DNA from 3 places in the Kaistia sp. MMO-174 genome. Region 1 is predicted to be linked to each of the others. Evidence: predicted binding sites of a transcription regulator. Region 1 holds the regulator's gene; each other region holds the start of a gene.
The links. The regulator LexA, encoded in region 1, represses DNA repair genes until DNA is damaged. The targets are predictions, from matches to a motif close to TGTTCNNNNTGTGTTCNG.
Positions count from the first base shown of each region.

Region 1 (2,266 bases):
GCGCTGGCGGCTATTGGGCCTCCTGCCGATGTTGCTCGGCACCGCACTCGCCTTGATGCCGGCGCGGCCCGGCATCCTCGTCGCCGCGGATGGAAAGCAGCTGGCGATCCGGGGCGAGGATGGCGCCTATCGCATCGTCGCGGGCGATCCGGACCGCTTCATCAGCGAGATATGGCTGCGTTCGGACGGTGACGGCCGCGACGCCAGGGAGGCGGGCGTGGTTCAGGCGGGCGGCTGCGATGCGTCGGGCTGCGTGGGATTGTTGCCCGACGGCCGGCGGGTGGCGCTGGCGCTCGACCGATCGGCCTTCGAGGAGGATTGCCGGCGCGCCTCGCTGGTGGTGACACCTCTCGCCGCGCCCGAAAACTGCGCCCGCCATGCCGCCGTCATAGACCGCCATGTGCTGGCGCGCACCGGCTCGATCGCACTGTCGTTCGCGGAGAAGGAGGAATCCCCGGGCCCGGCGCCGCAAGCCACGGTGCCCAATGCGCCGAAGCCAGATTCCTCGAAACTGGATGCTCAGAAGCCGTCAATTCTTGGCGCCGATGGTGAGTTCGTCGGGCTCGCATCGGGACGCGGCCCGTCACGCTACGACCTCGTCGAGCGAAATGCCGACGACGAGGACGTGCTCGCGCCCGAACCACCGGCCGCGGCCCCGGAAACCACAGCCGCAACCGCGCCGCGCCCGGCCGTCGCTTTCGAGCTCCGCGCCGCCTACCCGCCGGTGCGGCGCCCCTGGATGCCGGCCTATGAAGCGGAGCCGGCGGATCAGTAGGTGCGCAACAGGCCGACCAGCTTGCCCTGGATACGGACACGGTCCGGTCCGAAGATTCGGGTTTCATAGGCCGGGTTGGCGGCCTCCAACGCGATCGAAGCGCCCTTGCGGCGGAGCCGCTTCAGTGTCGCTTCCTCCTCGTCGACCAGCGCCACGACGATGTCGCCGGAATCGGCATTGTCGCTCTTGCGGATCAGCACCGTGTCGCCGTCGAGGATGCCGGCCTCGATCATCGAATCGCCACGCACCTCGAGGGCGAAATGCTCGCCGCCGCGCAGCATGTCGGGCGGCACGGCGATCACATGGCTCTGGGTCTGGATGGCCGAGATCGGCACACCGGCGGCGATCCGGCCCATGACCGGGATGATCACCGGCTCGCCGGCCTCGTGCACGTCCTCCACCGGACGGGACTTGCCCAGGCTGCCCTCGATCACGCTGGGCGAGAAGGCCTGCTTTTTCGGCCGCGCCATCGCCGGCGTCATCGTCTCCGGCAGGCGGACGACCTCCAGCGCGCGGGCCCGGTTGGGCAGGCGGCGAATGAAGCCGCGCTCTTCCAGCGCCTTGATCAGGCGGTGGATGCCGGATTTGGAGCGCAGGTCCAGCGCGTCCTTCATTTCGTCGAAGGAGGGAGGGACGCCCGCTTCCTTGAGGCGCTCCTGGATGAACATGAGGAGTTCATACTGCTTCCGGGTGAGCATCTCGTTCTCGCGCTGCCAATCTTGCCAGGGATGACGACAGAATCGCCAAGGTACAAAACACGAACAGGATAGCTGTTCCCCATGTGTTCTGCAAGGCGATGGCTTGCGATGCGCGGCCGGGTTCGCGCGGGACGCGCGACTAGGGTGGCCCACGCGGTTAGGCACGGCGTGGCGGGGCGTCGTCGTCTGCTGTCGACCCCGGCGTGGGAGGTGGCCGCAGGCGTATCCTATTCGCCGATCGGGTGTTTCCGGAGCGAGCCGAGATCCTGCATCCATAGGCCGCCATCGTCGACATGGGCAGGGTGGTAGAGGCGGTTGCGCGGGATCGTCTCGAAGGCGGCGTCCCGTTCCTCGGCCAGGTAGTCATAGCCGATCGGCTGGTCGGCGCGGTTCGGATCGAGGAAATTATAGAGGTCGCGCCGCGCCAGACGGCGTGCGGGGGCAATCATCTTGAGATGATACAGGTCAAGGTCGCAATGCCTTGTCTGGAAGCCGCCGTCCCTGGGAAACCAGAGGTCGTGCAGCCCCGTGTCCGTGCGCTCGGCCGGGTCGAACATCGTGAACAGGCAATAGCGGATCTTCTTCCCCCAGATGCCGTCGATGCGATAGGTCGTCGGCGTGTACATTTCCCGGAAGCGAAAACCCCAGGCGACGCGACCGGACTCGGCCATCAGTCGTCTGATCCGGGAGCGCACGCCGGCTTCGAAGCGCTCGTCCGGGTCAACGGCGAGGATCCAGTCCGCGCCGGCCTTTCGTGCCTCCTGAAGCAGGATGCGGCGACGGCCCGCCTCGG
Region 1 is NZ_JBBCUO010000002.1:260,117-262,382, forward strand. It holds gene WFK98_RS07185 (ComEC/Rec2 family competence protein) at 1-775, shown strand, start outside; gene lexA (transcriptional repressor LexA) at 769-1,473, opposite strand; gene WFK98_RS07195 (hypothetical protein) at 1,701-2,266, opposite strand, start outside.

Region 2 (2,266 bases), on a different contig from region 1:
AGACGGCGTTGATCGAGGAGACGGCGCTGTCGCGCACGGAAACGCCGGTCTGCATGACGCGGGTGGCGATGCGGCCGGCGAAATCATGCTGGAAGAACGACCAGCTCTGCCGCACCACGTGCCAGTGGCTCTGCCAGCGGATCAGGTTGGTGAAGCCCGACGCGATGATCTGGTTGGTGATCAGGTTCTGCACGAAGATTGCGACCGGGCGCACCAGCAGCATGAACAGCGCCATGCCGGCGAGCACGTGCCAGTGCTCGTTGACGAGCGCGGCCGGCGAGACCTGGCTCAGAAGCGTCACCAGCCGGCCGATGAAGAACGGGATGGTGGCGTCGAGCAGCGCGACGGTCAGCCCGGCGAGCAGCAGGGCGACGAAATACCAGCGCACCTGGCGGATGAAGAACCAGTAGAAGGCGACAAGGCGATCCGGCGGCTCTCCGGGCATGCCATGGGCAGTGGCCGGAATCCGTTCTTCGAAATAGCGGAACATGATGATCTCGACGGCAGGCGTGTGGGTGCAAGCGGGGCGAACGTCGCGGCGCAGAAGCGGGGCGATGAACGCGTCCGGGCATGGGGAAACGGACCCGGGCGTCGTTGGGGAAGGATGCTAGCCTGATTTGTGGCGATTCTTAAGCCATATTGCCCTTCTATTGTCCGCCGAAGACTAAATTCGATCGCAGCGGGCTGCCGGAAATAATCCGGCTCGACGGCGCGCTTCTCTCGCCGTGGCCCGCGCTCGGCGCCTACGGCTTCAGGGTGCACGGCTTCATGGCGCAAGCCTGGGAAGTTCGCCTGTCGCGCGATTGACTCTTGCCCGGTTTGGAGTCGTATTAGATAGAACAAAACAGGAACAATACGATTGGGCAGGACAGCGACGGACGACGATGAGCACGGCGAAGGCGACCCTTTCCGCATTGCGACAGCGCATTGCCGCGATCGAGACGACGGCGAGATCCGCGCCGCCGGGCGAGATCGCGCAGGACGTCTGCACGCCAGTCATGTCGTCGCGCGCCGGCCGTATCACGCTCGACCGGGACGAGGTCGACGCCGCGCTGGGAGGAGGGCTGGCGCGCGGCGCGCTGCATGAAATCCTCGCCGCCTCGGGCGCCGACAATATTGCCGCCTCCGGCTTCTCGCTGGCCCTGGCGCTGGCCGCCGCCCCGGCCGGGCGGCCGATTGTCTGGGTGCGGCAGGATTATGCGGCAAGGGAGGGCGGCGAGCTTCATGCCGATGGCTTGCAGGCGCTCGGTCTCGATCCGGCAGCCCTGATTCTCGTGCAGTTGCGCGATCCCCTCGCCGTGCTGCGCGCCGGCGGTGAGGCGGCGCGCTGCGGCGCGCTTGGCGCTGTCATCCTCGAGCCCTGGGGCGAGCCGAAGGCGCTCGACCTGACGACGCAGCGCCGCTTCGCGCTGGCGGCGGAGGCGTCCGGCGTCACTGTCCTGCTGCTTCGCCCCGGCGCGCGGCCGATGCCGGGTGCTGCGGAAACCCGCTGGCTTGTGCGCTCCGGGCCGGCGATGCCGATGGCGATGAACGCGCCCGGCCATCCGACTTTCGACCTGACCTTGTTGCGCCATCGCCATGGCCCGCCCGGCGGGCCCTGGCGGCTGGAGTGGAACCGCGATGACAAACTCTTCAAGCGACCGGCGCTATTGCGCGATCCGGCTGCCCTTTCTCGCATCGAACCGGCTCCGCACCCTGCCGAACGCGCCCCATTCCGGCTTGCCGGCTGATCAGCCGCTTCTGATCGTCGACAAGGTGAAGGGCGCGCTCGCCCTCGCGGCCCCCGACCCGGCGGCGTTGCGGCAGGGGCTTGCCCCCGGCCTGACGCTGGCCGAGGCGCGGGCGCGCGTCTCCGGCCTGGTGGTGGCCGAGCACGATCCGGTGGCCGATGACGATCTGGTCGAGCGGATCGCCGACTGGTGCGATCGCTACACGCCGCTGGTCGCCCGCCATGGCGAGCGCGGGCTGATGCTCGACATCACCGGCGTCGCCCATCTCTTCAGGGGCGAGGCGGCGCTGCTCGACGACCTGCTGACGCGGCTCTCCGGGTTGGGGTTGACCGCGCTTGGCGCGATCGCCGGGGCGCCGGCCACGGCGCGGGCGCTCGCCCGCTCGGAAGCGCGCGTGGTCATTCCGCCCGGCCGCGAGGCCGAGGCCGTGCGGCCCCTGCCGATCACCGCGCTCGGGCTCGATCCGGCGCGGCTGCAGGCGCTGGCCCGCGCCGGCCTGAAGACGGTCGCCGACCTGATCGACCGGCCGCGCGCGC
Region 2 is NZ_JBBCUO010000007.1:151,342-153,607, reverse strand. It holds gene WFK98_RS24235 (ABC transporter ATP-binding protein) at 1-490, opposite strand, end outside; gene WFK98_RS24230 (ImuA family protein) at 885-1,730, shown strand; gene WFK98_RS24225 (Y-family DNA polymerase) at 1,621-2,266, shown strand, end outside.
Region 2: a site for LexA is predicted at 836-853, ahead of WFK98_RS24230 (ImuA family protein). Genes of this name have one in related genera too.

Region 3 (2,266 bases), on a different contig from region 1:
TGCCGGGCGACCATTTCTCGCTCGGCGAGGCGGAGCGGACCGATCTCTCGACCATGGACGTCGTGTTCCTGCGCCAGGATCCGCCCTTCGACATGGGCTACATCACGACGACGCATCTGCTCGAGCGCATCCATCCGAAGACGCTGGTGGTCAACGACCCAGCCGAGGTGCGCAACGCGCCGGAGAAGATCTTCGTCACCGAATATCCGAAGCTGATGCCGCCGACGCTGATCTCGCGCGACGCCGACGAGATCCGCCGCTTCCGCCAGGAGCATGGCGACATCATCATCAAGCCGCTGTTCGGCAATGGCGGCGCCGGCGTCTTCCGCCTGTCGGAAGGCGACCAGAACCTCGCCTCGCTCTTGGAGATCTTCTCGGCCGCGTATCGCGGCGAGCCCTATGTCGTGCAGCGCTACCTGCCGGCGGTGCGGGCCGGCGACAAGCGCATCATCCTGGTCGACGGCGTCGCCGTCGGCGCCATCAACCGCGTGCCGGCGGATGGCGAGTCGCGCTCCAACATGCATGTCGGCGGCCGGCCGGAGCCGATCGAGCTGACCCGGCGCGACCGCGAGATCTGCGAGGCGATCGGACCGGACCTGAAGAAACGCGGCTTCGTCTTCGTCGGCATCGATGTCATCGGCGACTACCTGACCGAGATCAACGTCACCTCGCCGACCGGCATCCGCGAGGTGAAGCGCTTCGGCGGCGCCGACATCGCCTCGCTGGTCTGGGACGCCGTCGAGAGCAAGCGCTAGGGTTAACGGATTGCTACCAGGATCCGCGCCGGCCGCCGGCGCGGATGTTCACGACCTGTTCTTGTATTCATCCGAAAGTTGACGTAGCGTCATTCCGCAACGGGGATGACGGATATGGTCGCGCATGTCACGACGGTGGCGTTCCAGGGCATCGAGGCGGTGCCGGTCGACGTCCAGATCCAGATCGCGCCGGGCTTTCCCGGCATCGTCATCGTCGGCCTGCCGGACAAGGCCGTGGCAGAAAGCCGTGAACGGGTGCGCGCCGCCCTGCACGCCTCCGGCCTCGCGCTGCCGCCGAAGCGGATCATCGTCAATCTGGCGCCGGCCGACCTGCCGAAGGAAGGCAGCCACTACGATCTGCCGATCGCGCTCGGCCTGATGGCGGCGCTCGGCGTGCTGCCGGGCGACCAGCTGGCCGATTTCGTCGCGCTCGGCGAACTGGCGCTCGACGGCACCATCGCCTCCGTCGCCGGCGTGCTGCCGGCGGCGATCGGCGCCAACGCCATCGGCCGCGGGCTGATCTGCCCTTCCGCCTGCGGCCCGGAAGCGGCATGGGCCGGCGGCGGCATGGAGATCCTGGCCCCGCGCAGCCTGATCGCCATCGCCAACCACTTCAAGGGCACGCAGGTGCTTTCGCGGCCCGAGCCGGCGCTGAAGCGCGACGGCGCGGCGCTCGCCGACCTCGCCGACGTCCGCGGCCAGGAGAGCGCCCGCCGCGCGCTGGAGATCGCCGCCGCCGGCGGCCACAACCTCCTGATGGCCGGGCCGCCCGGGGCCGGCAAATCGATGCTGGCGAGCCGCCTGCCCTCGCTGCTGCCGCCGCTGTCGCCGAAGGAACTGCTTGAGGTGGCGATGATCGCATCCATCGGCGGCGAACTTGCCGGCGGCAAGCTGACCGACCGGCGTCCGTTCCGCGCGCCGCACCATTCGGCCTCGATGGCGGCGATGGTCGGCGGCGGCCTGCGCGCCCGGCCGGGCGAAGCCTCGCTCGCCCATCACGGCGTGCTCTTCCTCGACGAACTGCCCGAATTCACGCCGCAGGTGCTCGATTCGCTGCGCCAGCCGCTGGAGGCCGGCGAGGTGATGATCGCCCGCGCCAACCATCGCGTCCGCTATCCCTCCCGCTTCCAGCTGGTCGCCGCCATGAACCCGTGTCGATGCGGCATGGCAGGCGAGCCCGGCATGAGCTGCAAGCGCGGCCCGCGCTGCGCGGCCGACTATCAGGCGCGGCTGTCCGGCCCCTTCCTCGACCGCATCGACATGCGCATCGACGTGCCGGCGGTGACCGCGAGCGACCTGATCGGCGCGAGGCCTTCGGAGAGCAGCGCCGTCGTCGCCGAACGGGTTGCGGCGGCGCGCGCGCTGCAGGCCGAGCGGTTCGAGGCGCTGGGGATCGACGACATCCGCACCAACGCGCAATGCGGCAGCGCCCTGGTCGAGACGATCGCGACGCCGGACAAGGCCGGGGCGAAGCTGCTTGCCGAGGCCGCCGAGGCGCTGCGCCTTTCGGC
Region 3 is NZ_JBBCUO010000005.1:84,066-86,331, reverse strand. It holds gene gshB (glutathione synthase) at 1-755, shown strand, start outside; gene WFK98_RS18270 (YifB family Mg chelatase-like AAA ATPase) at 870-2,266, shown strand, end outside.
Region 3: a site for LexA is predicted at 801-818, ahead of WFK98_RS18270 (YifB family Mg chelatase-like AAA ATPase). Genes of this name have one in related genera too.